Regions from separate parts of the Bermanella marisrubri genome, predicted to be linked through region 2. Evidence: predicted binding sites of a transcription regulator. Region 2 holds the regulator's gene; each other region holds the start of a gene.

Region 1 (7,836 bases), 190 kb from region 2:
AAAAAGATAATGAAGGCAAGAAAAGGTATGCCTAAAGACTTCAGTAAAATATTGCTTTGCTGTTTAATATCTTGTCCTTGGAATAGCTTTATCCAAGGCATCAACCAGCGCGAGCGTGCAATCATGGAGGTCATATACTGCCCCTTCATTGATGAGTTTTAGAGCCAGTAGCCCTAAAACTCGGTGGTTAATTGGGAAGTTTAAAGAACGTCTTTTTCTTTTAGGCCAATGCTTAATTTATTGAGATAAGCATTTGGTTTACTGCCATCATATGTGACGTTGTCTATGAACTCAGTTTGTGGTGGCTTAAAGCCGTCTTCTTTCGCAAAGTCAGGAAAATCAGCCGCGTTCATTTTACCTTCAGCAATGAGTTCTTTAGCTGCTTCAGCATAGATGTCTGGACGATAAACTTTTTTCGCAATATCCATGTACCAAGAGTCATCTTTATGTTCGGCAATTTGTCCCCAACGACGCATTTGCGTTAGGTACCAAATAGCATCTGAGTAGTATGGGTAAGTCGCGTTGTAACGGAAGAATACGTTGAAGTCTGGAACTTCACGTTTGTCACCTTTCTCATATTCAAAGGTGCCGGTCATTGAGTTTGCAATGACTTCGTAATCTGCGCCTACGTAATTAGATTGAGAAAGGATTTTGACTGCTTCTGGGCGGTTTGCATTGTTATTATCATCTAGCCACTTAGCCGCACGAATCATCGCTTTTACAACAGACTTGTGAGTAATTGGGTATTCATCAGCCCATTTTTTGCTGACACCAAATACTTTTTCTGGATTGTTTTTCCAAATTTCATAGTCAGTAATCACAGGAACACCAATACCTTTAAATACGGCTTGCTGATTCCAAGGTTCACCTACACAGTAACCTTCAATAGTGCCTGCTTCTAAAGTCGATGGCATTTGCGGTGGCGGCGTCACAGATAGCATTGCGTCAGCGTTGATGGTGCCACTATTATCGCCTTTATGCGGTGCATAATATCCTGGGTGGATACCGCCAGCTGCCAGCCAATAACGTAATTCATAGTTGTGAGTAGAGACAGGAAATACCATGCCCATATTGAACGCTTTACCGTCTTTTTTATAATCATCAATGATCGGTTTTAGGTAATCGGCCTTGATGGGGTGGACTGGCTTACCGTTCTTATGGGGAATGTTTTTTTTCATTTTTTCCCAAACATCATTGGAAACCGTAATACCGTTTCCGTTTAGATCCATGGAAAACGCCGTAATGATGTGAGCTTGTGTACCAAAACCAATGGTCGCCCCTAGTGGTTGACCTGCTAGCATATGAGCGCCATCTAGTTCACCTGTGATGACTCGGTCCAATAAAACTTTCCAGTTCGCTTGAGCTTCTAATTGTACGTAAAGGCCTTCGTCCTCAAAGAATCCTTTTTCCTTCGCAATGGCCAGTGGTGCCATGTCTGTTAATTTAATAAAACCGAATTTTAGGTCTTCTTTCTCCGGATAGTCGGCAGAGACTGAATTCATTAGGCCGACGCTAAGGCCGACGCTTAAACTGGTATAGCGTATAAATCGCTTTAATATAGATTTGGCTTTCATGATTTCCTCATTCTTTGAGTCGGGTGAAATTAATCGCGCGCGTTTAACTTTTACTTCTCAAAGTCTGTGCCACATTTACTAAATTCATGAAAATCTATGTTTTGAGTTAATAAACCGCAATTTGTAACTGATTTGGTGCATTTTTGAGTGTTAAAAAGTTCATGAAGAAAAATATTGGTGCAATTTTTCTAGTATGAATACTCAGTTATTTTGTGGTGTGAAGACTTGGCGGTGGACAACAATGATCCAGATTGAGGCAAAGGGTATGGGTAATGTGTATCAAGACAGGGCGTTAATCGAATGACTAAAAAAATGCCTGATGTATCTGCAATACATCAGGCATTTTTAGAATGGCCTAGTTGGTAATAATAGGAATTACTTCTGACCGTTATAGGCTGCAATGCCACCTACGATAGCACGGCGTGCTTCATCGGCATCGCCCCAGCCTTCAACTTTTACCCACTTACCGGTTTCAAGGTCTTTGTAGTTTTCAAAGAAGTGAGAAATTTGATCACGCAGAAGCTGAGGAACATCATTGATATCTTTGATGTCGTCATACATTTTGGTTAGCTTGCTGTGAGGTACAGCAACCAGTTTAGCATCTTCACCTGCTTCGTCTGTCATGTTCAATACGCCAACCGGACGGCAGCGAATCACAGAACCCGCTTGTACTGGGTATGGAGTAATAACCAACACATCAAGAGCGTCACCGTCGTCTGCTAGTGTATTGTTGATGAAACCATAGTTAGCAGGGTAGAACATAGGCGTCGCCATGAAGCGATCTACCATGAGCGCACCGCCCATATCTTTATCGATTTCGTACTTGATAGGGCTGGAATTCGCAGGGATTTCAATCGCTACGTAGATATCGTCTGGAGCGTCTTTGCCGACAGGAATCTGATCAAAACTCATATTCGTTTCGCCTATGTGTCAGAGTGAATAAAAAACCGGCGCCGATTATACAGTGCTCGTGCGTCGGGGGCTAGACTCGACCATAGTAGAGCTCTAATCAGCCCGAAGCGGGCAATATTAGGCTTTTGCGATGAGCTGTTTGATTTCAGGTATGCAGCTACCGCAGTTGGTTCCTGCTTTGAGTCGCTCGCCTACAGCGGAAACGCTGCGACAGCCTTGCTTTATGGCACCTTCGATGGTTTTACTACCGACACTGAAGCAGGCGCAAACGATATTGCCCACGTCTTCTCCAGCAGGCGCGTGTCCACTCAATAGGGCTTGTCTATCGCGGCCAGACAGAGATTCCTTTGCAAACTGTTGCTGCAACCAGGTGGTAGAGCAGTCAATAGCGCTGGATTGAATCATGGCCAGTGCTTCTAGGCGACCATGCTCATTAAGAATGGCAAGTCGATGGTTGCGGCGTCTCGCATCGGCGAAATGAATCCATTGCCAACCCCGCTTTTCCAGGTCCTGTTGGGAACGAATATTGAGCCAATCAAGTAATTGTTGTTCGGGATCACTAGGCCACTGGTGGTGAGCTAGCTGATATTGCTGGCTATGAGCACCACGAATACTGACCTGATAAGCACAGTCAACAACAGATAGATCTTGTCGAGTAAGAAGTAAGCCATACATGGATAAGTCAAAGGCATGCACATTCACTGGCGTGTGCTTGCTCTCTGGCTGCTTGCTAAAAGGATCGACGTGAGGATTCACTACGGTATTGATTCGGCCTCTTGAACTCAATTGTTCTGTCCAATGCATGGGTGCAAATACATCACCCTGTTTAACATTGTCGGTGACTTCTAACTTGGCCAGCATTTGTCCCCATTGGCTTGTCACTTGAACAATTTGACCTGTGTGGACATTTTGTTGCTGAGCATCAGTGGGGTGCATTTGCAAAAATGGCTCATTAATATGCTGGTTTAACTGAGCGGCCAGTGCGGTGCGTGTCATGGTATGCCATTGATCTCGAATACGACCCGTATTGAGCTTTAAGGGGTACTGCTTACTGGTTTTTTCTTTTGGCAGGTTGGGTTCAATGGCCAAAAAATTCGCTTTACGATCCGGGGTAAAGAAATCGCCTTGTGCAAAAAAACGCTCACGGCCTTGTGGGTATGAATCGTTTATTGGCCATTGAAAAGGGTTTAGGTTGTCATAGTCATCACTGCTGATGCTGGACAGCCTAGATATATCAAAGTCACGCAGGCGTTCTTCTGGTGTATTCTTATAACCAGATAGCTGAGCGTGTTCACGGAAGATGCTGGCTGCATCGGGATAATCAAAACTTTCTTTAAAGCCCATGGCTTGCGCAACCTGACAGATGATCCACCAATCCGGTTTTGCTTCACCTAGGGGCTCAAGTAACGCGCGTTGGCGGCTAATACGACGTTCGCTATTAGTTACTGTGCCATCTTTTTCACTCCAGCCTAATGCGGGCAAGCATACATCAGCGTATGCCGTCGTATCTGTTTTTTCTATGCAGTCACTGACGATAACGAGTTCAGCTTGATTTAAAGCGCGTTTGATTTGATCCGCGTTGGGCAGACTGACTACAGGGTTCGTGGCCATAATCCAAACGGCCTTAATCTCACCGCGTTCAATGGCCTCAAACATGTCGACAGCCATACGCCCTGGCTTATGTGCCATGTTTGGCGCATCCCAAAATGTTTTTACGATCTCAATATCCGAATCATTGAATTCGAGATGGGCTGCAAGCGTATTGGCTAACCCTCCGACCTCGCGTCCGCCCATGGCGTTGGGCTGGCCTGTCATCGAAAAGGGGCCCATACCCGGACGGCCGATGCGCCCCGTTGCTAAATGACAGTTAATAATCGTATTGACTTTATCACTGCCACTCGAACTTTGATTAACGCCTTGGCTGTACAGGGTTACCGCTTGCTCCGTATTTGCAAACCATTTGAAAAAGGTCTTTAAGGTAGTGAGTTCAACGCTGAGTATTTTACTAAGGTGTTTAAGATCAGCACTAGAGGAAGCAGCGGATTCTAATGCGGCATCAAAACCATTGCAGTGCTGGTATATGAACTCTTGGTTTAAATAATCGTTATCTGCCAAGTAATGCAGAAGTCCGTTAAAAAGCCAACTATCTGTACCCAAGGCGAGCGGTATATGTAAATCAGCAATATCACAGGTTGCAGTTTTACGCGGATCAATCACCACCACTTTCACATCTGGATTGTTAGCTTTATAACGTTTGATGCGCTGGAATAAAACCGGGTGACACCAAGCGGTATTGCTACCGACTAATGTAATCAATTTTGCCTTTTCAAAATCCTCGTAACATCCTGGAACGGTATCGGTACCGAAAGCACGTTTATGTCCCACCACTGAAGAAGACATACATAAACGACTGTTGGTATCTATGTTGCCGCTGCCCATAAACCCTTTCATAAGTTTATTGGCAACATAATAGTCTTCTGTGAGTAATTGTCCGGAAACATAAAACGCTACGGCATCCGGGCCGTGTTGTTCAATGATGGATTGAAAACCGTTAGCTACGTGATCAATTGCGCTTGACCATGATGTCTTTTGGCCTTTAACGAGTGGCGAGAGCAGGCGCCCTTTTTCTTCCAGTGTATTGCCAAGGGCTGTGCCTTTTGAGCACAGACGCCCATAATTAGCAGGGTGTTGGTCACTACCAATAATTGAAATTTCGCGCGTTGTTTTATTTACATCGGCTTTTATACCACAGCCAACACCACAGTAAGCACATGTTGTATTGATTGCTTGATTCACGCTACTGCTTCCTCTGGTGCATTTTCTTGCAATGATTGGTGGCACAGTGCCTGTCCAAACATTATATAATCTCTGAATTCAGAAATATCACGTTCTTGCTCAATCAGCTCGCTATAAAAACTTCCATCAGTTACGTCGCCATATAAAACAGCACCAATAAGTTGCTCGTTTTCAATGACCAGTTTTTTATATACTTGAGATTGAGGATCAAAATAGGTTTGAACTTCATGATGCTGTTGTTCAATAAATTGGCCCATACTAAACAGCGAAATGCCAGTCACTTTTAATTTAGTGGCTGTTGGTAGGGTTTGAAAATGCGCAACACCATGTTCACTTAGATGATTAGCCAGTACCTTGGCTTGTTCATATAAAGGAGCGATGAGTCCAAATGTTTCGCCGCGATGTTCGATGCATTCGCCAAGTGCATAAATAGATGGATCATAGGTTTGCAGTGTATCGCTAACAAGGATACCGCGACCGCATTGCAAGCCCGACTGTTGTGCTAGTTCAATATTGGGTCTGATGCCGATGGCCATCACCACTAAATCGGTTTCGATAAACGAGTCATCATCAAATACAATACGTTGAACGCGGTTGCCACAGCCTTCAATATGATGGCTATTTGCATCCATCTTAAAGTGTAAACCACGATCTATTAAACTGTCCTTCAATAGACGCCCGGCTTGCTCATCTAATTGGCGATTTAATGGAATGTCACTATTATGCACAACGGTTACGTCCATGCCGCGCTGCATAAGACCCATGGCCGCTTCCAATCCGAGCAGTCCAGCACCAATCACAACAGCGCGTTTATAAGATTCAGTGGCTTTAAGCATTTTATTTACATCGGCAATGTCACGGAAGCTCAAAACACCATCTAATTCGATTCCCTGTATTGGAAGGATAAACGGATGAGAACCCGTGGCGATCACGAGTTTATCGTATTGAAATATTTCGCCGTTCGAGCATGTGAGTCGTTTTCTACCGCGCTCAATTTTACTGATGTGGTATTCCGAGCCTGTATATAAGTCAATATTGTTCTCAGTATACCAGTCACGGGGAAGCGTGATAATGTCGTTTAATTGTTTCTCTCCCGCAAGCAAAGGTGACAACATAATGCGGTTATAAGCAGCATAGGGTTCATTGCCAAAAACCGTAATATCGTATTGATCCAGAGAAGATAATACGAGTTCTTGCAATAACTTGGCTGCTGCCATGCCGTTGCCAATGACTGCTAATTTTTGACGACCATTACTGCTTGTTAACATGGATCTTTAACCTTTACCGCAAAAAAGGAGTCATTACTTGCAGCAGAAGCAAATAATGACTCAAAGGGACTTCCGACAATAAAAAGTCCGAAGGAATGACCAATCTGTGCGGATAGAATTGGTCAGCTTAAATCAATAAAAACAAGGGGAAGTCTTTATTGAGATAAGAGTTTGAACGCAGATTAGGCTTTGACCCAAACTTCGTTATTTTCAACTTTTACTTCGTAAACCGGTACGCTGATTGAATCGTCTTCAAGGCATTGACCGGTAGCCAAATCGTAATGCTGTTTATAGAGTGGACTGGCAACCGTTAAGGTTTGCTTTACATCCGCTATCAGGCCTCGGCTTAGTACATTTGCTTTTCCAACTGGATCGAAATTGTCGATGGCAAATACTTTCGCTTCTTTTGTCGGCCTAAACAGTGCCACTTGTTTGTTACTGATCAGGGCGCAAACTCCTGTGCCCGCATCAATATCATCAATTAAACATGCTTTTTGAAAATCACTCATGATCTAGCCTACTGTAATCAGGTTGTCTTTCTTTAAACGTTCATCTTCATTAGCGGGTCTAATTTGTCCGCGCTCTTTGACAAACTGTAGGTTTTTATCTGTGTCATCGGCATTGATAAAGTGCTTAAAGCGCTTCAATCGTTCTGGATTCTCAATAGTCGATTTCCATTCACATTGATAGGTGCCCACTACATGCTGCATTTGCTGTTCAAGTTCTTCTGCCAAGCCTAGTGAGTCATCCACTACAACGGATTTTAAGTAATCTAGTCCACCCTCTAAGTTATCGCGCCATACACTCGTGCGCTGTAGGCGGTCTGCGGTTTTAATGTAAAACATTAAAAAACGATCAATGTATTTGATCAGTGTTTCTTTATCGAGGTCTTGTGCTAGTAGTTCTGCATGGCGTGGTTTCATACCACCATTACCACACACGTAGAGATTCCAACCATTTTCCGTTGCAATAATGCCCACGTCTTTACTTTGTGCTTCAGCACACTCACGAGTACATCCGGATACCGCGAATTTGATTTTGTGTGGGGCGCGTAAACCTTTGTATCGGTTCTCTACTTCAATGGAGAGAGACATGGAATCATCAACACCATATCGACACCAAGTGCTACCCACACAAGATTTTACAGTACGCAGTGCTTTACCATATGCATGGCCGGTTTCAAAACCGGCGTCTACCAAACGCTTCCAAATCTGCGGAAGTTCGTGCAATTGAGCACCGAATAAATCGATACGCTGACCACCGGTAATTTTTGTGTAGAGACCAAA
Region 2 (7,836 bases):
GGTGATTCGGCCCAAAAGTTTATGCGTGTGACTTTCAACCACTGGAGCAGAAATTAAATCGTGACGCTCAAACAGTTGTGCCACTTGTGTATCGGTAGTTTCAGGATCGATACTGACCACATCTGTACTCATCACCTCGCGCACGGTGGTATCGCCATCACTAACAAGAATCTTATTGATGGGAAGACTACCTATGAATTCATCACGGCGATTAACTACCAACAAGCTATCAGTCATATCAGGCAGACTGCGGTGGCGGCGTAGATAACGTAAGACTACTTCGATAGTAATGTCAGGACGCACCGTAATGGTGTCCGTATTCATCAAACCACCGGCAGTATCTTCTGGATAAGATAAGACCGCTTCTATTCGGTCGCGGTCTTGCTCATCCATGGTGGTGAGTACTTCCTGAGTCACTTTATCAGGAAGATTTTGTAGAACGTCAGCAACGTCATCCGTATCTAGATCAGAAATAGCATTGGCCATTTCTTGTACGGACATCTGGTTTAACAACCAGCTTTGTATTTCGTCACCTAGGTGTTGAAGTACGTCACCTTCGTTCTCTTCGTCGATCAATCCCCACAGCAGTTTACGCTCTTTTGGGGGGGAGGATTCAAGAAGGTGAGCAACATCGGCGGCTTGCAAATCACTGTTGAGGATACGGCGAACTTGAGCCAAAGCACCGCTTTCAAGTGCAGACTCAAGATGTTGTAATTTGCTGTTCTGATATTCGCCTCTGGCCATAGAACTCTATCCTTTCGAGAGGCGGGAATTGTACCGTTAATGTGACAATCTAGCTATGGCTAGTGTATGAAGCCCGACGTTACGAGACTATTCATCCTCGTCAAAACGGTTGTTGATAAGATCCGTTATGGCCTGCATTGCGGCTTTTTCGTCGTCTCCAGAAACATGCAACGTAACTTCACTGCCTTTACTCGCGGCTAGCATCATGACTGACATGATGCTTTTTGCATCCACCTCTTTTCCATTATAGCTGATCTTAATCTTGCTCGTATAAGTGCTACTGGTGGAAACAAGTTTCGCCGCGGCTCGGGCGTGGAGACCGAGCTTGTTAATAATCGTAATGGATTGCTCTAGCATGGGCTGCTGCACGTTTTTCTTTTAATAATTAATAACCATAGCGCAGCCCCAAGCGGTCTGTCTAGCAATGGTGGAAATTGGTTTTAATGGGGCTATTTATGGGTTTAATTCACGATGACGTAATTGAACATTTTGATAGCGCTTTTCATAGGCTTGGTAAAGACGCTCTGTCATGTATACGCTGCGATGTTGGCCCCCAGTGCAGCCGATACTGATGGTCATATATGTGCGGTTATTATTTTGAAACTCTGGTAACCATTTCTGTAGATAATCATCAATATCGCTATACATTTCATTCACAGAAGATTCATCGCTCAGAAAGTCAATGATGGCTTGATCTTGCCCAGTAAAGTGGCGTAACTGAGGGTCCCAGTAAGGATTGGGCAAGCAGCGTACATCAAACACCAAGTCACTGTCTTTTGGTATGCCATGCTTAAACCCAAAAGATTCAAATAGAATCGACATCTCGTTGCTATCTTTGTCCACCACGCGGTTTTTAATCATTGTGCGCAGTTGGTGCATGGATAAATGGGTGGTATCAATGGTGAGGTCTGCCATGTCGGCAATATGATGCAGTAGCTCTACCTCTTTATTTATTGCCTCAAATAAAGGTACATCGGCATCCGTTAGAGGGTGTTTGCGTCGTGTTGCGCTAAACCGAGTGAGCAGAGTGTCCACATGGGCATCTAGATAGATGATCTCCAAGATGCAATCGTTTGGCAGCTGGCTAACGATGTCGGCAAAATTACCTAATTCAGAGCGTATGTTGCGAGCATCAATACTGACGGCCATGCCCACAAGACCGGTGCCCTGCTGATTCGCTTGTTGCATTAAGGTAGGCAATAGCATGACTGGTAGATTGTCAATGCAGTAGAAGCCGAGATCTTCTAGCACATTCAACGCAGTGCTCTTGCCAGAACCGCTGCGTCCACTAATGATGACCAATTTCATGACAAACCTTAATCAGTATGTTTTGCGAACATTAAGAATCTATCAGTGTACCGCAATCTGGTAGAGTTCGCTGGTAGACCGTGCATCTCGCAACCGATTACGAAATGACGATTGGCTAAACTGCTCTGCTAGCATGCTTAGCGTTTTTAAATGCTGTTCATTGGCTTCTTCTGGCACCAATAAAACAAATACAATGTCTACAGGTTGGCGGTCAATGGAATCAAAATCGATAGGTGTTTCCAGCACGAACAAAGCGCCAATAGTTTCATGGCACTCTGCTAGACGTGAATGGGGAATGGCAATGCCTTCTCCAATGCCAGTACTGCCCAACTTCTCTCGTGCGATAAGACGCTCATAAATTTCACTAGGGTCTGCATCTTGGATGCTGTCCGCTAGGAATTGACTAATATGTTGCATCAATCGTTTTTTACTGGTGCAAGTGGCACCCCATTGGGTGCGCTCTGACGTTAGAATTTGAGCAATACTCGAAGACATATGGATTAAATTAGTGGCTATTTCCGTGACGGTGATTAACCATCTTCTCTTTATGTTTTATTAATTGACGGTCTAGTTTATCGGTTAGGCCATCAATGGCGGCATACATGTTTTCATTATCGGCATTGGCGTGTAATTCGGCGCCAGCCGCATGGACGGTCGCTTCGGCTTTTTGTACGAGCTTCTCAACGGTCAATGTTACTTGAACATTGGTGATATTATCAAAGTGTCTTTCCAGCTTCTCGACTTTTGAATGAACATAGTCGCGAAGGGCGTCAGTCACTTCTACATGGTGTCCGCTGATATTGATTTGCATATATGTAGCTCCTACTGTCGGCACCCAAAGGGTGCGTTAATGTGCTGGTAACCTAATCTTAGTATAGGCTACCGGCTAAAACCGGAGACGATTCAAGTCAATTTTTCGTTATACCAACCTCTTGCGTTCATTAGAGGGGGGTATATGCATGGCTTCTCTATATTTGGCCACAGTACGTCTTGCGACTTTGATGCCTTCTTCTTCGAGAACCGCAGCGATTTTACTATCGCTTAATGGCTTTTTAGCGGCTTCGCTGGCGATAAGTTTTTTAATCATTGCGCGGATAGCGGTAGATGAGCATTCGCCACCACTAGTAGTGCTCACATGGCTTGAGAAGAAGTACTTTAACTCATAGATACCTCGTGGTGTGTGCATATATTTTTGTGTGGTGACACGAGATATTGTGGATTCATGCATTTCAACCGCTTCTGCAATATCGTGCAATACAAGAGGTTTCATAGCTTCATCCCCTTCTTCTAAGAAGGCCTGTTGATATTCTACGATTTTGCTAGCAACTTTGAGTAGCGTCTCATTGCGGCTTTGAAGACTCTTTAAGAACCAACGAGCCTCCTGCAAGTGATCTTTGATAAAGTTGTTGTCGCTACTATTATCGGCGCGCTTGACCATGGATGCATAGTGGTCATTGATACGCAGTTTTGGCGCAATTTCGGGATTTAACTCCACGCGCCAATGGCCTTTTACCTGTCGAACAATGACGTCCGGGATGACATATTCACTGGTTTGCGGGGCAATTTGTGAGCCTGGTCGAGGGTTGAGTTCTTGAATACCTCGAATCACAATTTTGAGTTCGTCTTCTTTGACTTTGAGTTTACGCATCAATGCGCTGTAATCTTTACTGCCCAACAGGTCGATGTGATTATCGATAAGTTTCTGTGCAAGATCTAACCATGGGGTGTCTTTTGGTAATTGCTTCAGTTGCAAAGAGAGGCATTCTTGTAAATCTCGTGCGCAAACACCACTGGGCTCAAATTGTTGCAATAGGTGCAGAACTGCTTCAAGTTCATCCAGTTCGATCTCAAGTTCCGGATCAAAACTGGCGAGGATGTCTTCTAGGCTTACTTTTAAGTAACCGTCATCGTCAACCCCTTCAATAATGTTAACGGCTATCATGTGATCGTTGTCGGACATCGGGGTTAGGTTTAATTGCCACAGTAAGTGGTCTTGTAAATCATCTGTGCTGCCGTTGCGGCTGTCAAAATCGAAGTCATCGCCACCGCTGTAGGATTCGCTGCTGCTGGCTGGCGATGCTGAAGCTTGCCATGTGTCATCCCAATCGCTATCTGTGGGCAAGTCGTCGGGAATATTTTCGTTCCAGTCACTATCGGCAGTTGCATCGTCGCCAACGTTTTCCTGTGTTTGGTTTTCGCTGGCTTCGGTGTCTTTATTCTCTGATTGCGATTGTGTTGATTGGTCTTGGGGTGTTTCGCCTTCGTATTCCTCCTCAACGTCCAGTAATGGATTGGAATCCAACGCGTTTTGGATTTCCTGCTGGAGGTCGATGGTTGAAAGCTGAAGTAGTCTAATGGCCTGTTGCAGCTGGGGGGTCATCGTAAGATGTTGACCCATTTTTAATTGCAAGGACGCTTTCATAAATACTGCTTATTATTCCGTGGCAAAAACCAATTCATCTACTATTGAATATACATGAAGTTTGAACCAAGTCTAGACTTATTAGGACGAGGTTTAAACTCCGTAAAATACTCAGAGCTTAAAATCATCGCCCAAATAAATGTCTTTTACTTGCTGGTTTGCGAGTACTTGCTCAGCATTACCTTCGGCGATGATATGCCCATTACCTACGATATAAGCTTTTTCACAGATATCAAGAGTTTCTCTGACATTGTGGTCAGTGATCAGTACCCCTAACCCTCGCTCTTTTAACTGTTTTACGATGCTCTTTATATCGCCGACACTGATGGGATCTACCCCGGCGAAAGGCTCATCTAACAATATAAAAGAGGGTTCCGCAGCTAGGGCGCGCGCGATCTCTACACGACGTCGCTCACCGCCGGATAGAGCCATACCTAAGCTATCACGGATATGCTGAATATGAAATTCATCCAAAAGGCTTTCTAGTTTTTCTTGGCGCTGCTTATTATTTAAATCTTTGCGGGTTTCTAGAATTGCTAAAATATTATTGGCAACGGTTAGCTTGCGAAAGATAGAGGCTTCTTGCGGCAGATATCCGATTCCGCGTTGTGCGCGCCCATGCATAGGTAGATCAGTAATATCTTGGTCATCGATGACAATGCGTCCTTTGTCAGCGTTAACCAGATTTACAATCATATAAAAACAGGTCGTTTTACCGGCGCCATTTGGGCCCAGTAATCCAACAATTTGTCCACTTTCAATGGACATGGATACATCTTCCACCACTTGGCGTGGGCCGTAACTTTTGGCTAGATTTTGTGCTTTTAAAATCGCCATTTTATTCCTTAGTACTTTCGCTGGAATTCTTTTGTTGTTCTGGCTGAATCACCATGCGAATACGCTGATCTTCTTGTGGGCTTTCCGCCTTAACTTTTTGCTGATCAATCAGATAAACAATACGTTCACCACTGAATTCATTACCTTGTTTTTGTAAGCCAGCATTTTTTAACAACGTTAATTGTTTGCTTTTTGTTAGATAAATAATGGTCTCACCATAGGCTTTGGTTTTTTCTTGATCTTGATTTAACACTTGCTCATAGCGCGCGGGTTTGCCTTCCGCTACTACTTGCTTTAGACCCGTTTCATCACGAATGATGGTGACCTTATCGGCTTCAATTTTCAACGAACCCTGGTTTAAGCGCACATTGCCAGTGTAGATTAATTCCCCTTTTGGTTTGTCGAGAAAGGCCTTGTCGCTGGCGATACGGATTTCTTGTTGAGTGTCTTCGGGTAAGGCTTGAACAGCGGCCACCCAAAAACTTAAAACTAAAATCAAGGTATTACTGATGGGATGGATCATGTGAGCCTCTTACCTTGGATATAAACTGAACGGTTTCTTTTTTTAGATCTAGTGTCAGTCCTGTCGATTCGATCAGGGTGTTAGGGTTTTCGATAATAACGTCAGAATCAGTGTTAGCGATTTGTGTATTTAAGTCCATATTGAGTGTTGCGGTTTTCAGACTAAAGCGAGTCGATGCGTCAACTAAAGGTTTAATTGCAACGCGACCGGATAGGCTTAGGTAGCGCTGATTTGTTAATTTGCCAGTTTCAGCTGTCAATCGCCAAAGTTTTTTATCTGCTTGATGGAGTGTAATGTCCGGAGAAATAAACGCTACAATTTCGGCTTGAACATCGGTCGCAGGGAAGTGTTTGGCAGATTTTGCTTTCACGGTTTGTCGTAACTCGCCATTTTCCCCATAATTTTGCAGGTTTAGGTTCTCAACCATAAAATCAGGTTCTAGCTTGGCTTGTTCCTGATCGTGATATTCTTCCCCCTGACGGTCATTAAGAGCCATATAGGCCACGACCGTAAGGGCGATGAGAATAGTGGCAATATAACGCTTGCGCATTAAATAACCCCAGCTCTCAGTAAATCATGCATATTGATGACGCCTGCAACTTTACCGTTTTCAGTGGCAACTAAAGCATTGATTTTCTTCTCTTCCATAACCTGTAGAGCTTCGGCAGCCAAGCGTTCTGGATCAATGGTTGTTACGCCTGTTGTCATGACAGCTTGTACAGGGGTAGTGTGAAAATCAATGTCTTTATCTAATGTGCGACGTAAGTCACCGTCGGTAAAAATACCGCTAAGTTGTCCGTGTTCGTCAATAACGGTTGTCATACCAAGGCCTTTCTGCGTCATTTCGATCAGGGCATCTTTTACGAGGGTATCCGGTTTGACCTGCGGTATCTGACTACCACAGTGCATAATGGTTTTGACTTTCAGCAGCAATTTACGGCCTAAAGAACCACCTGGGTGGGAAAAGGCAAATTGTTCTGCGGTAAAACCACGTGCTTCTAACAAGGCGATAGCAAGCGCATCCCCCATGACGAGGGCCACGGTAGTGCTGGATGTCGGTGCCAAGTCTAGCGGGCAAGCTTCTTTTTCTACACCCACGTTGATGTGGCTATCAGCGCCTGTTGCAAGCGTGGAGGTGTCATTGCCCGTCATAGAAATTAAAGGCACGTTCAAGCGCTTCAACAGCGGAATCAGAGTAGTGACTTCACTGGATTCACCTGAATTAGAAAGCGCAATGACGACGTCTTGCTCGGTAATCATTCCCATGTCGCCGTGGGCGGCTTCACCAGGGTGAACAAAAAATGCAGGGCTACCTGTACTGGCCAGTGTGGCGGCGATTTTATTACCGATATGACCAGACTTACCCATACCGGTTACCACAATGCGGCCTTGGCAATTAAGCAGTAGGTCGCAAGCAGTGTTGAGTGCTTCGTGATTCAGGTTTTTTAATAGCTGATCTACTGCGTCGCGCTCATCGGCAATGGTGCGTTGGATTGATTCGATGTAGTTAAAACTCATGGGCAACTTAATAAACTAATGTTGAACAAATAATAAGCCAAGATAGCTTAGGTAAGCCAGCAGCATGATGGAACCTGCACTGCGGCCAACTCGGCCTCGCTTACGGAATATATAGACAAATGCAATAAGGAAAAGTGTCAATCCCATCATAGCGCCGTAATCTCGGTAAAGCGCATCGCTCTCGACTACTGTCTTAGCGAATAGTCCGGGAATAGGCATGACAGCTAAAAGATTAAAAATATTTGAGCCCACAACATTGCCAATGGCGATATCATGATGGCCCTTCAAGGCACTAGCCACGCTGGCGGCTAGCTCAGGTAAGCTTGTGCCGATGGCGACAATAGTAAGACCAATCACTAGTTCGCTCACGCCCAAGGCAGTAGCCACTTCAACAGCCCCCCAAACCAGAATCTTAGCACTGGCAATCAACGCTACGATACCAATGATTAACCACATAACGCTTTGAGAAGTGCTCATTTGCTCA
Region 3 (7,836 bases), 1.7 Mb from region 2:
TGAAGATAATCGTTCAGGCACTACAACGATTACGTTGGATGAAGAGTATCGAAGTGTTCAGCAAGTTGCGGCATCTATTAATCGACAAATTAATAGTCTCGATAGCGATGCATTCATTGGGGTGCGAGCCGAAGCAGTTGAGATAGAACCACGAGTGGTACCACCTGAATACAAGCTTAGATTCGTCGCGACAGAAGAAGGTGAAGCTTCGACAATTACGATTTCTGATTTTATTGCCACTGGCGACGACGTCACAACAGACGAAATGTATGGCCTTATACAAATTGATGAAGACGATAACAGTCTACTAACCCAAGGTATTGAAGGCGTAAACAATGAATATCCAGCGCAAACGGTGACGTTGACAACGCCTGAAGGCGATGAAATTGAAATCACGACTGAAGAAAATGCAGAAGCAAATGAAATTGCTAGTATTTTTAATCGTCAGGCGGGTGTCACTGCTTCAGCTAGTTCGGAGTTAACCATTCCATTGTCTGGTTATAATAATCCCGGCAATAATATGAAGGTAACACTCAATGGCCAAGAGCTGGAATCTACTAGCTTAGCCGATATGGTTGAAGAAATTAATGGTTTGACTACAACTACATTGCCTGGCTTCTCAGCTGAGTTGAACGAAAACGGCGACATGATCATCAAAAATAGTATTGGTCGCGATATTAAAGTCGAGATTGATTCGCCAACTGTGACTGATAGTCTCGTTATTCAAGGTTCGGCAAATGCGGGTCCAGTTGTTTTAGGCGGGACGGCCACTGCTGATACTGCTGCTGTGGTAGGTGGCACAATCGAATTTATTTTCAATGAAGGCTATACGATTTCCAATCCAATACCTTCGGTTTCTGGGGTATTTGGCGCGCTGAGTGAAGATGAATTTGAAGATTATGTTTTGAATGTTTTTGATGCTCAAGATCAAGATACATACAACCACGCTACATCGACAACAATCTATGACAGTTTAGGTAATAGTCATATTATGACTCAGTACTTTGTGCGTGAGCCATTGGATCCTACTCGTCCTAATGAAGAAAACGTATGGGCGATGTATGTACAAATTGATGGCAAAGATGTCGGTGATCCTGACTCAACACTGCCATTCCCAGACAATTTAGAGCCTACACAATTCCGCCAAGAGTTGTTCTTCAACCCAGACGGAACATTTGACCAACAATCTACGGGTCCAATTTTTGTCACAAACTGGGATCCAGTGGATGAAGAGGGTTCTCCAACCGGTGCTCTTAAATCGCAAAATGTTTTGGAGGGAGGATTACCACTAAATGATCCCCCAACAAATTCAAACTTCGAGATATTGCTTGAGGACTCTAGTCAGTTTGGTAGTCCGTTCAGTGTCTCAGAAGTGAGTCAAAACGGTTATACAACTGGTCGACTAACCGGACTAGAGATTGATGCAGACGGATTTATCTTTGCACGATTTACGAACGGACAAGCTGAAGTCTTAGGGCAAGTAGCGCTTGCTAGTTTTAAAAATCCAGAGGGCCTCATCCCCTTGGGTGATACGGCGTGGGGTGAAAGCTTTGAGTCAGGCACACCAACCGTAGGTTCACCTCGTACGGGTACCTTTGGTAACCTGCGTTCTTCAGCATTGGAAGATAGTAATGTGGACTTATCCGAGGAACTCGTCGGTTTGATTATCGCGCAGCGCAACTTCCAGGCAAGCGCGAAAACTATCGAGACTTCCGATACCGTGACGCAGACTATTATTCAGTTATAGTAGCTGAGTGGTATTTTTCTAAAAAAGCGGAAACAGGGCGGCAACCGTCGTCCTTTTTTAGCTTTTGTTTCTACATGTTGATTTCTATTCGTCATTCTCGACGTGATCGGGAATCCATTTTTCAGGTGAAAACCCATTGGATGGATTCTCAGTCAAGCTGAGAATGACACGATCAGTCATGCCCTACACCATTGTGGCTGTATTACCCGTAATGCAAAGACTATTGTCGCTTTAGTCCCCGTCATTCCCGACTTGATCGGGAATCCATTTTTCAGGTGAAAACCCGTTGGATGGTTTCTCAGTCAAGCCCACCTCCGAACTTGGCATCCCCTTTGCAATTTCCTAAATAACACATAAACGTTTGCCGCTCTTTGCGGTGAATAAAAGGGTGAATATTATGGATCGTGCTTTGTATATCGCCATGTCAGGGGCGAAGCAAAATACTCTCGGACAAACTGCCGAAGCCAATAATTTGGCAAATGTATCCACGACTGGCTTTCGTCGTGATTTTGAACAAGCTCGCTCAATGCCGGTATTTGGCGACTACTATCCAACACGCGCATACGCCATGGAAGAACGTCCCGCTAGTGACTTTAATCCAGGTCCTCTTGTTGAAACTGGGAACGACCTTGATTTAGCAATCGATAATCAAGGTTGGTTTGCGGTGCTAGACGCTAACGGTAATGAAGCGTACACGCGCCGTGGTGATTTCCAAGTGGATGGTTTGGGGCGTTTGGTGAATGGTCAAAATCAACAACTTATCGGTGCTGGCGGTCCCATCGTTTTACCACCTTATGAAAAAGTACAGATAGCAGCAGATGGCACCGTTTCTATTCAAGGTGTTGGCGAGGAACCTGCGGTTATTGCGGGTATTGAACAAATCAAATTGGTAAACCCTGACTTAACACAAATGGAAAAAGGTGAAGATGGTTTGTTCCGGCTGCGGGATGCAGAGCCGGGTGCGATTCAACCAGCGGATCCAACGGTACAGGTAGCATCGGGATACGTAGAAGGCAGTAATGTAAGCGCGGTACATTCTTTGACTCAGATTATGTCATTGCACCGTCAATATGAAATGCAGGTGAAAATGATGAGCACGGCGGATGAAAATGCTCAAACCACTGCATCCATAATGGAAATTCAATAAATAAGATAGTTCGCGCTTTTTAGCATAAAAGTGTAAACGGGAGGCAGCAATGCATTCAGCACTCTGGGTCAGTAAAACCGGTTTAAATGCTCAAGATCATGGTTTGACCACAATTTCAAATAACTTAGCTAATGTATCAACGACCGGTTTTAAGAAAGACCGTGCCGTATTCGAGGATCTAATTTATCAAATTCAACGTCAACCAGGTGCTCTATCAAGTCAAGACAGCCGCTTACCAAGTGGTTTGCAGTTAGGTACGGGTGTGAAGGTCGCTGGTACACAAAAAATTCATACAACAGGTAGTTTAGAGGAAACCTCTCAGCCATTGGATTTAGCGATCAATGGTCGCGGTTTCTTCCAAATTGCTTTACCGGATGGACAAATTGCCTATACCCGTGATGGCACGTTCCACATGGACGCAGAAGGTAATATCGTGAACTCCCAAGGTTATCTATTAGAACCCAATATTACGATACCTGACCAAACCAATACTATGACCATTAGTCGAGATGGTATCGTTTCTGTCACTCAGTTTGGAGATACTACGCCGCAAGAAATTGGTCAGATCGATGTGGTAGATTTTATCAACCCTACTGGGTTACAAGCTGTGGGCGGTAATCTCTTTCTTGAAACTGCAGCAAGTGGGGCGCCAGAAATTGGTGTCGCAAGCGAAGATGGTTTTGGCTCAATTGAGCAAGGGTTTTTAGAAAACTCCAATGTGAAAGTCGTCGAAGAAATGGTCAAAATGATCACCGTTCAGCGGGCTTATGAAATGAACTCAAAAGTCGTCAGCAGTGCTGATCAGATGCTTCAATACTTGGCTCAGAATACATAATTAGGAGCACAAGGTTCTAATTAAAGGAGTGTCTTATGAATAATCGATTCATCTCACTATTTGCGATTATGACTATACTGCAAGGGTGCAGCACCATTGTTCCTATGGATGAGAAGCCAGATGATCCGAACTTTGCACCAGTGCCTGCACAATCGCTTAAACCACCTGCAGAAAATAATGGCTCCATTTATCAGGCAAATTACTCCATGGCGTTATATGGAGACCAGCGCTCAAGACGGATTGGCGATATCGTGACGATTATTTTGCAAGAGCAAACTAATGCGTCCAAATCAAACTCAGCGTCTACTACAAAAGATAGTGAAATAGATGTCGTACCGACCAGTATTTTTGGACAAGGATTGGATTTCTTACAAAATGATTTTGAGGCAGAGCGTGCTTTCGATGGGTCCGGTGACGCTGATCAAAGCAACAGTTTGCAAGGTCAGATTACCGTTACCATAAGTGATATTTTACCCAACGGTGTGTTAGAAATACGTGGTGAAAAATGGCTTAGTTTAAATCAAGGAGATGAATTTATCCGTGTTAAGGGTTTGATTCGCCCTCAAGATATTAGCTCGGATAATACGGTTTTATCTCATAAATTGGCTGATGCACGCATTAGTTATGGTGGTACGGGATACGTGCATAATGCTAGCAAGCCTGGCTGGCTTGATCGTTTCTTTACCAGCCAATGGTGGCCGTTTTAGCTACGGTTTAATTTCGGAGCGATACAAACGCTTAACACAAGAGAAACATTATGAAAGTCATTATTCTACTACTGACATGCTTTATGAGCCTGACAACGCTTGCTGATCGAATCAAGGATCTTACATCGGTTGCTGGCGTTCGTTCGAACCAACTCATTGGTTATGGTTTGGTGGTAGGGTTGGATGGCAGTGGTGATAAAGCGCCGTTTACCAATCAAAGTTTTAACAATATGATGAAAGAGTTTGGCATTTCTGTTCCGCCAGGAACGGACCCTAAACTTAAAAATGTCGCGGCAGTGTCGCTAACGGCAAGTTTGCCGCCATTTGCCAAACCAGGCCAATCGATTGACGTGACTGTTTCTAGCATCGGCAATGCAAAAAGTTTACGCGGCGGTACTTTACTGTTTTCTCCTTTAAAAGGTGCAGATGGTCAAGTGTATGCAGTGGCTCAAGGTAATTTGGTGGTAGGCGGTTTTGGTGCAGAAGGAAATGATGGTTCTAGTATTACGGTAAATGTGCCAAGTGTTGGGCGTATTCCAAACGGTGCCACAGTAGAACGCCCTGTACCGAATGCGTTTGCTCGCGGTGACAGCCTTATCTTGAACTTAGACCGACCAGATTTTACAACAGCGAAACGCATGGCCGACACAATTAACGATTTACTTGGACCAGAAACGGCCTACGCACAAGATGCTACGTCGGTACGCGTAAGTGCACCTCGTGACCCTAACCAGCGAGTTTCTTTTTTATCTCTCATTGAGAACCTCACAGTGACGCCGGGTGAAGCGACAGCAAAAGTGATCATCAATAGTCGCACGGGCACCATTGTCATTGGGAAGCATGTGAAAATTGATCCGGTTGCTGTTACACATGGCAGCCTTACAGTAACGGTGAAAGAAAATATTGAGGTGAATCAACCCAATGCCCTAGCTGGAGGTGAAACCGCTGTAGTTCCTAATGCAGACGTCAATATCGATGAAGAAGGCAACCCCATGTTTGTTTTTGATCCCGGTGTGTCCTTAGATGAGATCGTTAAAGCAGTTAACGAGGTTGGCGCAGCCCCAGGAGATTTAATGGCTATTTTAGAAGCCCTTAAACAAGCCGGCGCATTGAATGCAGAACTCATCGTGATTTAATCGGCGAATGACATCGAGAGTCATAAATGACGGAAAAACAACATCTGATTAGCGAACTAAAGAAAAAACATGATGCTGTGGTTGAGCAGTCCCATGGTGGCAGCCCTGCAACACTTGATCACTTATTGAAGCAAAGGCAATCACTCATAGAAGAACTGTTTTCAAAGTATCAAAATGATTTAGACAACACAGACCTTGAGTTATTAAGTGCAATTCTAGAGAGCACTCAAGCCTTAGAAAAAGAAATAGACGAAGTGCGCAATAAGAAGGGAAACGAGCTGATCAAACACAAAAAGATTCCTAATAGAATGCGTTTATATACCCGAATTTCCCAAAATAAATAAGCGGTCATACACTGCCGCTTTTTCCGCTTCACGTCCTTTAAATTTATCCAAATCTTCTCCAAATGCCTATTAATCGCGCATTTATCCATATTGGCCCAGTGATTGCAGTTTACCAAGATAAATATCTAATTTCTGGGCGATGCCATGAACGCATTAACCAATACCTACAACTATAACGATTTATCTTCGTTAAATAAGATTACTCAGCTTGGTAATGAAAACCAAGATGCTGCGTTGAAGGAAGTGGCGAAGCAATTTGAGTCGATGTTTATCAAAATGATGCTCAAAAGTATGCGTGATGCGAATGCCGTATTTGAGGAAGGCAATCCACTCAATACCAATGAATCCAAGTTTTATCGTCAAATGCATGATGATCAGTTGGCACTGTCCATGAGTAAAGGGAAAGGTGTCGGTTTAGCAGATAGTATTTATCGTCAGATGAAGCAAGAGTTTAATGTTGGGGAAAATGAAACACGTAGACAAGTTAATGAAGCGATCCGACAGTTTAATGGTGTGACACAAAAACCGAGTAGCGATATTGAAAAAGATCTCGATTCGGTGAAAGAAAATAAACTGAGACCATCGATTGATACAAAAGATGATATTAAGAGTTCTTCACCTGGCTTAAGAGTAGATCAGCAAAAACAGTCAGGCTTTAGTACTCCGCAAGAATTCGTACAAACTCTATGGCCCATTGCGCAGAAAGTTGGAAAAGATATGGGAGTAGAGCCCAAAGCGATTCTTGCTCAAGCAGCACTGGAAACCGGTTGGGGTAAGCATCTTATTCATCATAGCGGTGGCCAAAATAGTTTTAACCTATTCGGTATCAAAGCTGATAGGCGCTGGGGGGGCGAGAGCGCCGAGGTCAGTACGCTGGAATATCGTCAAGGTCAGCCTAGAACAGAAATGGCGCGTTTTCGAGTTTACGACTCATATGAATCGAGTATGCGAGATTACAGTCAGTTTGTATCACAAAGTGAGCGTTACCAAGATGCCGTGAGTAACGGCCAGTCGATCAAGCATTACAGCGAAGGTCTGCAAAAAGGTGGGTATGCAACAGATCCTTTTTATGCACAAAAAATTCAACGCATTGCCCACGGTGATGTATTGAATAGCGCGATTCAACTTGCTGGCTTGGATATAGATTGAGGTAGTTATGGCAGGTATTTTAGAGATAGGTATATCTGGACTTCGTGTTCACCAAACTGCATTAACCGTTACGGGTAACAATATTGCTAATGTGGATACTGAAGGCTATAGCCGTCAAGACGCGTCTATCGTTAGTCAAAATCCTCAATTTCAGGGCGGTGTTTGGATTGGCGGTGGTGCCCGAGTCGATGATGTACGCCGAATTTATGATGAATTTTTAGTTGGCCAGTTGCAGAAAGATACTTCCACATTTAATTATTTCGATACGCTTTCTACGAATGCTGAGCAAATTGATAAGCTGCTAGCTGATCCTGGAACAGGTATTCAACCTGGCATTGAAAACATGTTTGGGGCGTTTCAAGCGGCGATCGATGACCCAAGCTCTTTACCAGCGCGCCAAGTTGTACTGAGTGAAAGCCAAGGCCTAGTCGATCGTTTTGCTTCCATTGATGATCGCTTGCGAGACTCAAATAATATACTTAATGGGCAAATGGGAACCTTAGCAACGCAATTGAATACCCTTGCTGAATCCATTTCTGAACTGAATACTCAAATACAATTTGCAACGGCCAGTGCTCAGGGTAATTACCCGAATGAGTTGTTAGATAAGCGCGACCTTGCCATCAAAGAGATATCAGAATTAGTGAGTGTCACTGTTGCTACTCAGGACAACGACAGCGTCAATATCTTTATTGGAAATGGTCAGCCCTTGGTGGTGGGTAAAGACGTAAACAGAGTATCGGTTGCTCCTGGTCAACAAGATCCTAGCAG
Region 4 (7,836 bases), 1.1 Mb from region 2:
GCGAATGCTTTCTGGCGTAATTTCCACTAGCTCATCATCTTCGATAAAGTCTAAAGCTTGCTCTAGCGTATGCTTCACTGGTGGCGTTAAGTTAATGGCTTCGTCAGTACCTGAAGCACGCACGTTGGTTAACTGCTTGGCTTTTGTTGGATTAACAACAAGGTCGTTATCACGGCTATGTAAACCAACAATCTGACCCTCGTAAACTTCTTGGCTTGGCTCTACGAATAGACGGCCACGCTCTTGAAGAGTAAATAGGGCGTAGCCTAATACTTTACCTGCCACCATGGAGACCAATACACCATTGTGGCGCGATACCACTTCGGTATCTTTAACTGGACCATAGTGATCGAACACGTTAGTCAGAATACCGCTACCTGATGTCATGGTCATGAATTCGTTACGGAAACCAATTAAACCACGGGCTGGCATCATGAATTCCAAACGCACTCGGCCTTTGCCATCTGGAACCATATTCGACATTTCCGCGCGACGGTCACCCATGGCAGACATGATTGAACCTTGATGCTCTTCTTCAACATCGATCACCACTTGCTCATATGGCTCTTGAATAACACCATCGATTTCTTTCTGCACAACTTCTGGACGACCGACAGCCAACTCAAAGCCTTCACGACGCATGTTTTCAATCAAAACGGACAAGTGAAGCTCACCACGACCAGACACTTTGAACTTCTCTGGGCTTTCACCTGGCTCGACACGCAATGCAACGTTGGTGATTAATTCTTTTTCTAAACGCTCAGCAATATTACGGCTGGTAACGTATTTACCTTCTTTACCAGCAAACGGTGAATCGTTTACTTGGAAAGTCATGCTTACGGTCGGTTCATCTACGCTCAACTTAGGAAGTGCTTCAACGTTGTTAGGATCACACAATGTATCCGAGATATTTAGCGTCTCTAAACCTGTAATACAAACAATATCACCAGCAGTGGCTTGATCTACAACCACGCGGTTCAAGCCATGATAACCTTTTACTTCCAACACACGACCGTTACGCTTCTTACCATCACGGTCAATTACAGCAACAGGCTGATTCGTTTTAAGGGTACCGCGGGTAATACGACCAATCCCGATAACACCTTGGTATGGGTCATAATCCAAAGATGAAACCTGCATTTGGAAGTCACCCTCTGGATCAACATCTGGCGCTGGCACATGCTCAATAATCGCATCGAACAACGCACCCATATCCTCACCCATTTCATCAGGATCATTACCTGCAATGCCGTTTAAGGCCGATGCGTAAACTACAGGGAAATCTAACTGCTCTTCCGTCGCACCTAGACGATCAAATAGGTCAAAGACTTCATCCATTACCCAATCAGGGCGCGCACCTGGTCGGTCGATCTTGTTAATAACAACGATAGGACGCAAACCACGATCGAACGCTTTTTGTGTAACAAATCGAGTTTGAGGCATTGGACCGTCTTGTGCGTCAACGATAAGAAGCACAGAGTCCACCATAGACATTACACGCTCAACCTCACCACCGAAGTCGGCGTGCCCAGGCGTGTCCACGATGTTTACGCGGTATTCGCCCCATTTAATAGCGGTATTCTTAGAAAGGATGGTAATACCACGTTCTTTCTCTTGATCATTACTGTCCATCATGCGCTCGCCACCCTGCTCTTTACGATCTAGGGTGCCCGATTGCTCAAGCAATTTATCAACCAAAGTGGTTTTACCATGGTCAACGTGGGCGATGATGGCGATGTTTCTTAAGTTCTCAATCATTTACTTCATTCAACGTGGTTTGAAATTTGGGCGCGATTATAGCCACCTAAAGGGGTCTAGGCTATGAAATCTCCATATTTATCTGATTATTTTTTATTCGACCGTTTGTTTAAACTGGCTTTTTTGGACTGATGCCGGCCCGCAAGTAAAAAATGTCCCGAGAAAGCGCACTTCCCCCTTACTTGACCCGTGCCAATGAACCTATAATGTGCGGGCTTTTAATGCCAATCATGCGTGCAGTGCATAAAAATATAGATGCATGCACTTTTATGGTGCGCATTACAGGCAATTGCACAACCTGAGTGCATGGACTAAGGTTTTTGTACCTCTGTGCTCCCGTAAACTGGGCAGCTATAGCCATTTCTAATGGTGGCATAGGTCTTGCTTTAAGTTGGGGCAGTGCACCACAGGACTAATTACCAAGTTAGCCGCTTGTGCAGCCTTGAGATAAAGAGATACCTAAAACTTATCGACGCTTAAACGTCTTCAACAATTGGAGAGCAACATGTCAGAGAACACTCTGAAGCTGATTAAAGACAACGATGTGAAGTGGGTTGATTTACGCTTCACCGACACCAAAGGTAAAGAGCAGCACGTTACCATTCCTGCTAAGGATGTTGATGAGGAGTTCTTTGAAGTAGGTCAAATGTTCGATGGCTCTTCAATTTCTGGTTGGAAAGGCATCAACGAATCTGACATGATTCTTTTGCCAGACGACACCACTCCTTTCCTAGATCCGTTCACTGAAGATGCTACTTTGTGTCTACGTTGTGACATCATCGAGCCTTCTACCATGCAAGGTTACGAGCGTGATCCTCGTTCTGTAGCGAAACGCGCAGAAGAGTACCTACAATCGACAGGTCTTGGTGATACTGCGTTCTTCGGTCCAGAGCCAGAATTCTTCATCTTTGATGATGTACGTTGGGGTGCTGATATGTCTGGCACTTTCTACAAAATCAACTCTGAAGAAGCTGCTTGGAACACAGAGGCAGTAATGGAAGGCGGCAACATGGGTCACCGTCCATCTGTTAAAGGCGGTTACTTCCCAGTACCACCTGTTGATAGCTCTCACGACATGCGTGCAGCTATGTGTAACACCATGATGGCTATCGGTCTTGATGTTGAAGTACATCACCACGAAGTAGCTACAGCTAACCAAAACGAAATCGGTGTTAAATTCAACACTCTAGTTAAGAAAGCTGACGAAGTTCAAATGCTTAAGTACGTTGTTCACAACGTTGCTCATGCTTACGGTAAAACAGCGACTTTCATGCCTAAGCCAGTGGTTGGTGATAACGGTTCTGGTATGCACGTTCACCAATCTTTCTGGAAAGACGGTGAAAACCAATTCGCTGGTGACAGCTACTCTGGTCTAAGCGAAACGGCTCTTTACTACATCGGCGGTATCATCAAGCACGCTAAAGCGTTGAATGCGTTCACTAACCCTTCAACTAACTCTTACAAGCGTCTGATCCCTGGTTTCGAAGCACCTGTAATGCTTGCGTACTCTGCACGCAACCGTTCTGCTTCTATCCGTATTCCATACGTTGCATCTCCAAAAGGTAAGCGTGTTGAAGCTCGTTTCCCTGATCCAACTGCTAACCCATACCTAGCGTTTGCTGCAATGCTAATGGCTGGTATCGATGGTGTTAAGAACAAGATCCACCCTGGCGATGCAGCTGATAAAGACTTGTACGACCTACCTGCTGAAGAAGCAGCTCAGATCCCACAAGTTGCTGGTAGCCTACGTGAAGCTCTAGGTGCTCTAGAAGCTGACATGGACTTCTTGGTTGAAGGTGGCGTGTTCACTAAAGACATGATCGAAGCTTACATCGAACTTAAGATGGAAGATGTGTATCGTGTAGAACACACGACTCACCCAGCTGAGTTCGACATGTACTACTCTCTATAATCTTTCTTTAAGATTACTGAGCAAAAGAAAGGTCGCTTCGGCGGCCTTTTTTTATTCTTGAAAAGCAAGCCAGTAATCACACCCACCAATATCGTTGATTACTTCCAGCACAACTATGCAAATTAGTTTACAGTATCACCATTAGCCGCTTTCAATCTGTAAATACACTATGCCTTTACAACTATTATTAATACTCCTTATTTCGCTTTGCACCATTACTGTGCAAGCACAAGTCTACACGTGGATAAATGAAGAAGGCGTCCGTGTATATGGCGATAAGCCTCCTGAGCAAGCGCAAGAGGCTGCTCTACCCCAACTTCAGGAATTCAGCTCGCCCAAAAAAGCCAACAAGAAAGGAAATGAAAACAAGGTCGACGAGAATGCAAACAAGCAAGAAACGTCGTTTAACTATCGACGCTTGGAAATCATAACGCCAAAAGAGGATGAAATGATCACATCTGGCGCCGCAGGCAATGTAGCAATCCAACTCCATGTGGAGCCTAACCTGCGACCTGGCCACGAGGTTACGCTGTACCTCAATAGCCAACCAGTATCTACCGAAGCGAGTCTACAGTTTCAACTAGAAAACCTTAGACGCGGTTCGCACCTATTGAAAGCAGAAATCAAACATCAGGGCACACGCCTCATTTCCAGTCCAAAGCGGCGCATACATGTTCAGCGCCCCTCGATTCTCAATCGGCCGCGCACTCAATAAAGACATTCCGCACTATTTTGGTGCTACCATAGAACTGGTAGTGCCGTTTTGCACCCAGATAATGCCAAAATATACGTTGTTTTCACGGCCTGCACGCGAAAATAGTGCATCTAAGACACTGGCTTGATAATTGCAGACTAGGCTTAGCAGCCCGTTTTTGATGCGCACCCCAAATCGAATAAGCATTTGCGGGGGCGAGACTATTGGCTATTCATCAAAGCCGTCTGCGCCAAGGAAAACGAGTATTTATGGCCGATTTTGTATTTTATAAGCAACTCATTAATCACTTAGACAGCGCTATTTTAGTGGTGGATGATCAATTGTGTGTCACCTACCTGAATCCAGCTGCGGAAGCCTTGCTTCAGGTAAGCGGACGCCGTTGCGTTGGCCTGCCTGTAAAACATTTCTTCTTAGATTCTTTAGAATCTTCTTCAACGTTAGAACAAAGCATCGCTGAGGATACGTCTTTCACCAAACGCGAAGCTCATGTTCGCTTACAGAATCAAACCATTATTACCTTAGACTATAGTGTTTCCCCCGTTGAATTTGATAATTCTCTTTGCCTCGTCATAGAAATGCATGCCCGTGATCGCCTTTTACGCATTAGCAAAGAAGAGGAATTAATTTCAGCTCAAGCAACGACACAAGCTTTAGTGAGAGGCATGGCCCACGAAATCAAAAACCCTTTGGGCGGCATTCGAGGTAGCGCGCAATTGTTAGAGCGCATGTTGGATAATTCGGAGCTACAAGAATTCACACAAATCATCATTGATGAAGTAGATCGCTTGCGTAACTTAGTGGACAAAATGCTTGGCCCGAACAAACTGTTGGAGCGAGAAGACACCAATATTCACGAAGTTTTAGAACGCGTACACAGCCTAATCAGTGTTGAATCTGAAGGCAAAGTTAAGCTACGACGAGACTATGACCCGAGCATTCCAGAGTTTTTAGCCGACAAAGAACAACTTATCCAAGTTGTATTGAACATCGCTCGCAATGCCATGCAAGCATTACTACAGCATGTATCCGCGGAAGGCTCTCCACAAATAACTTTACGCACGCGGACTGTACGTCAATTTACTATTGGCCACACCAAGCATCGCTTAGTCCTTCACATATCTATTGTTGATAACGGACCAGGCATTCCCGAAGACATACGAGAAAGCTTGTTTTTCCCTATGGTCAGCGGCCGCGCTGAAGGTACAGGTCTAGGTTTATCGATTGCTCAGAGCATCGTGAACCAACATCAAGGCATTATCGAGTGTGAGTCTGAACCGGGCCGTACTCAGTTTTCAATTTATTTACCACTTGAGCTCTCACTTAATGACTATGAGCGGGCTCGATGAAAATCACTTAAGGCTTGAGAAACGTTATGAATAAAGTTTGGATTATTGATGATGATCGCTCGATTCGCTGGGTGCTCGAAAAAGCACTCGAACAGGAGAATATCGAAAGTCATTCTTTTGAAAGTGGCGAGAAAGTTCTCAATGCTTTAAATCGTGAAACCCCTGATGCCATCGTCAGCGACGTCCGTATGCCGGGTATGGATGGCTTAGAGCTGCTTAAACAAGTTCATGAGATTCAGCCGGATATTCCAGTGATCATCATGACGGCACACAGTGATTTAGACAGTGCAGTCAATTCTTATCAACAGGGTGCATTCGAATATTTACCCAAACCCTTTGATGTCGACGAAGCGGTAGCGCTCATTAAGCGCGCAATTAATCATCGTCAAGAACATGCTGCAGTCCACGCACAGCAACCAGCCGAACCTTATAAACATACAGAGATAATTGGTGAAGCACCTGCGATGCAGGAAGTGTTTCGCGCCATTGGTCGTTTGAGCCAAAGCAATATCACCGTATTAATTAACGGTGAGTCGGGCACAGGTAAAGAACTTGTTGCTCATGCCTTACACAAACATAGTCCGCGCCGTGAATACCCTTTTGTTGCCTTGAATATGGCGGCTATCCCAAAGGATCTTATTGAATCAGAATTATTTGGTCACGAAAAAGGCTCTTTCACAGGTGCCGGCGGACAGCGTCAAGGTCGCTTTGAACAAGCTGATGGCGGAACACTCTTCTTAGACGAAATTGGTGATATGCCAGCGGATACACAAACCCGTTTATTGCGTGTTTTAGCGGATGGCGAGTTTTATCGTGTAGGTGGTAGCACACCCGTTAAAGTTAACGTACGCATCATTGCGGCAACACACCAAGACTTGGAAGGCTTAGTAAAAGCTGGAAATTTCCGTGAAGATTTATTCCACCGTCTCAATGTCATTCGTATTCATATTCCTGCATTGGCCGAACGCCGCGAAGACATCCCACGTTTGTTACATCATTTTCTCAATCGTGCCGCTGATGAGTTGGGTGTCGAAGCCAAGGTATTAAAGTCCGATACAGAGGAATACTTATGCACACTGCCTTGGCCGGGAAATGTTCGTCAGTTAGAAAACACCTGTCGCTGGATTACGGTCATGGCATCCGGTCGAGAAGTCCACATCAACGACTTACCGCCAGAGTTGTTGAACAGCGAAGAAAAAATGACCACTAGCAATAACTGGGAACAAGCACTTCGCAATTGGGCTGACCAGCAATTGGCCCAGGGTAAGAAAGCGATTCTCGATGATGCTGTACCCATATTCGAACGCATTATGATTGAGACCGCACTAAAACATACTGCGGGTCGTCGTCGTGACGCGTCAATCTTATTGGGTTGGGGAAGGAATACTCTGACGCGTAAAATCAAAGAATTGGATATGGAATCCACAACAGTTGAAGAGGTCGAAGACTAGCGGCTTGAAACTTAGTAGCTAATCTCTTTCCAATAAATCACTCGGTCATTACCTCGATATTGACCAAAGCTCACCTCTGCGGATGGGTCTTCAATGGACCCATCCGTTGACTCATCCCAATTATGTTTTAACCACAGTGGCGCATCATAAAACAATTGGTAGCGCCCATATTCACCGTTGCTCGTAGCGGACCATTGGCCCAATGCAATGCCGTTATTTAAAACTCCAGTATTGCCATCAACAAAAGAGATCGTACTGCTTGTCAGGGTCAGAGGATTACTTGCATCCCCCGCATCAGTAACAGATAGGTTAATGACGTTTGTTAAATCATAAGGTGTGGCATTGTCCAAATCGTTTAGAATGAATTGGCCACCATCAAAATATTCTGTAAAGAAACGCTGCTCAATCGCCTGAGTCTCAACACCAAAAGCATTATCGATATTGAAGCGACCGAAGCGTATCTCTCCACCAGAACCTGGCAACCGATATTCACCCTGCGCAAGACTGATGCCTTGTGCATCGGATAGTGAAGTAACAACCAGCTCTATATCATTGTTAAAAGGTGCTATTTGGCTATTCTGTTCACGCACAAAACTAAAGCCATCAGCAGCACTGAATTCATATTGAATGGATGCTGAGCCAGGCAATAAATCG

The links. Region 2 encodes sigma-54, which starts transcription at its own class of promoters, with help from an activator protein. Its sites were predicted from a motif close to TGGCACNNNNNTTGCTNT; they were not measured.
Region 1: the regulator sigma-54 is predicted to act here: its motif matches at 1,629-1,646, upstream of HF888_RS02940 (CmpA/NrtA family ABC transporter substrate-binding protein).
Region 3: the regulator sigma-54 is predicted to act here: its motif matches at 2,069-2,086, upstream of HF888_RS12130 (flagellar basal body rod protein FlgF).
Region 4: the regulator sigma-54 is predicted to act here: its motif matches at 2,129-2,146, upstream of glnA (glutamate--ammonia ligase).

Annotation. Positions count from the first base shown of each region.
Region 1 is NZ_CP051183.1:651,854-659,689, forward strand. It holds gene HF888_RS02935 (ABC transporter permease) at 1-134, opposite strand, end outside; gene HF888_RS02940 (CmpA/NrtA family ABC transporter substrate-binding protein) at 201-1,574, opposite strand; gene ppa (inorganic diphosphatase) at 1,950-2,486, opposite strand; gene HF888_RS02950 (nitrate reductase) at 2,604-5,282, opposite strand; gene HF888_RS02955 (NAD(P)/FAD-dependent oxidoreductase) at 5,279-6,550, opposite strand; gene nirD (nitrite reductase small subunit NirD) at 6,733-7,059, opposite strand; gene nirB (nitrite reductase large subunit NirB) at 7,063-7,836, opposite strand, start outside.
Region 2 is NZ_CP051183.1:843,692-851,527, forward strand. It holds gene mgtE (magnesium transporter) at 1-744, opposite strand, end outside; gene HF888_RS03810 (HPr family phosphocarrier protein) at 832-1,101, opposite strand; gene rapZ (RNase adapter RapZ) at 1,198-2,052, opposite strand; gene ptsN (PTS IIA-like nitrogen regulatory protein PtsN) at 2,095-2,547, opposite strand; gene hpf (ribosome hibernation-promoting factor, HPF/YfiA family) at 2,558-2,863, opposite strand; gene HF888_RS03830 (RNA polymerase factor sigma-54) at 2,972-4,474, opposite strand; gene lptB (LPS export ABC transporter ATP-binding protein) at 4,586-5,311, opposite strand; gene lptA (lipopolysaccharide transport periplasmic protein LptA) at 5,313-5,834, opposite strand; gene lptC (LPS export ABC transporter periplasmic protein LptC) at 5,815-6,384, opposite strand; gene HF888_RS03850 (KpsF/GutQ family sugar-phosphate isomerase) at 6,384-7,352, opposite strand; gene HF888_RS03855 (calcium/sodium antiporter) at 7,368-7,836, opposite strand, start outside.
Region 3 is NZ_CP051183.1:2,614,418-2,622,253, reverse strand. It holds gene HF888_RS12135 (flagellar hook-basal body complex protein) at 1-1,747, shown strand, start outside; gene HF888_RS12130 (flagellar basal body rod protein FlgF) at 2,145-2,894, shown strand; gene flgG (flagellar basal-body rod protein FlgG) at 2,944-3,729, shown strand; gene flgH (flagellar basal body L-ring protein FlgH) at 3,765-4,436, shown strand; gene HF888_RS12115 (flagellar basal body P-ring protein FlgI) at 4,487-5,572, shown strand; gene HF888_RS12110 (hypothetical protein) at 5,599-5,916, shown strand; gene flgJ (flagellar assembly peptidoglycan hydrolase FlgJ) at 6,061-7,065, shown strand; gene flgK (flagellar hook-associated protein FlgK) at 7,073-7,836, shown strand, end outside.
Region 4 is NZ_CP051183.1:3,287,469-3,295,304, forward strand. It holds gene typA (translational GTPase TypA) at 1-1,758, opposite strand, end outside; gene glnA (glutamate--ammonia ligase) at 2,264-3,670, shown strand; gene HF888_RS15335 (DUF4124 domain-containing protein) at 3,840-4,385, shown strand; gene glnL (nitrogen regulation protein NR(II)) at 4,634-5,731, shown strand; gene glnG (nitrogen regulation protein NR(I)) at 5,758-7,182, shown strand; gene HF888_RS15350 (CCXG family PEP-CTERM protein) at 7,194-7,836, opposite strand, start outside.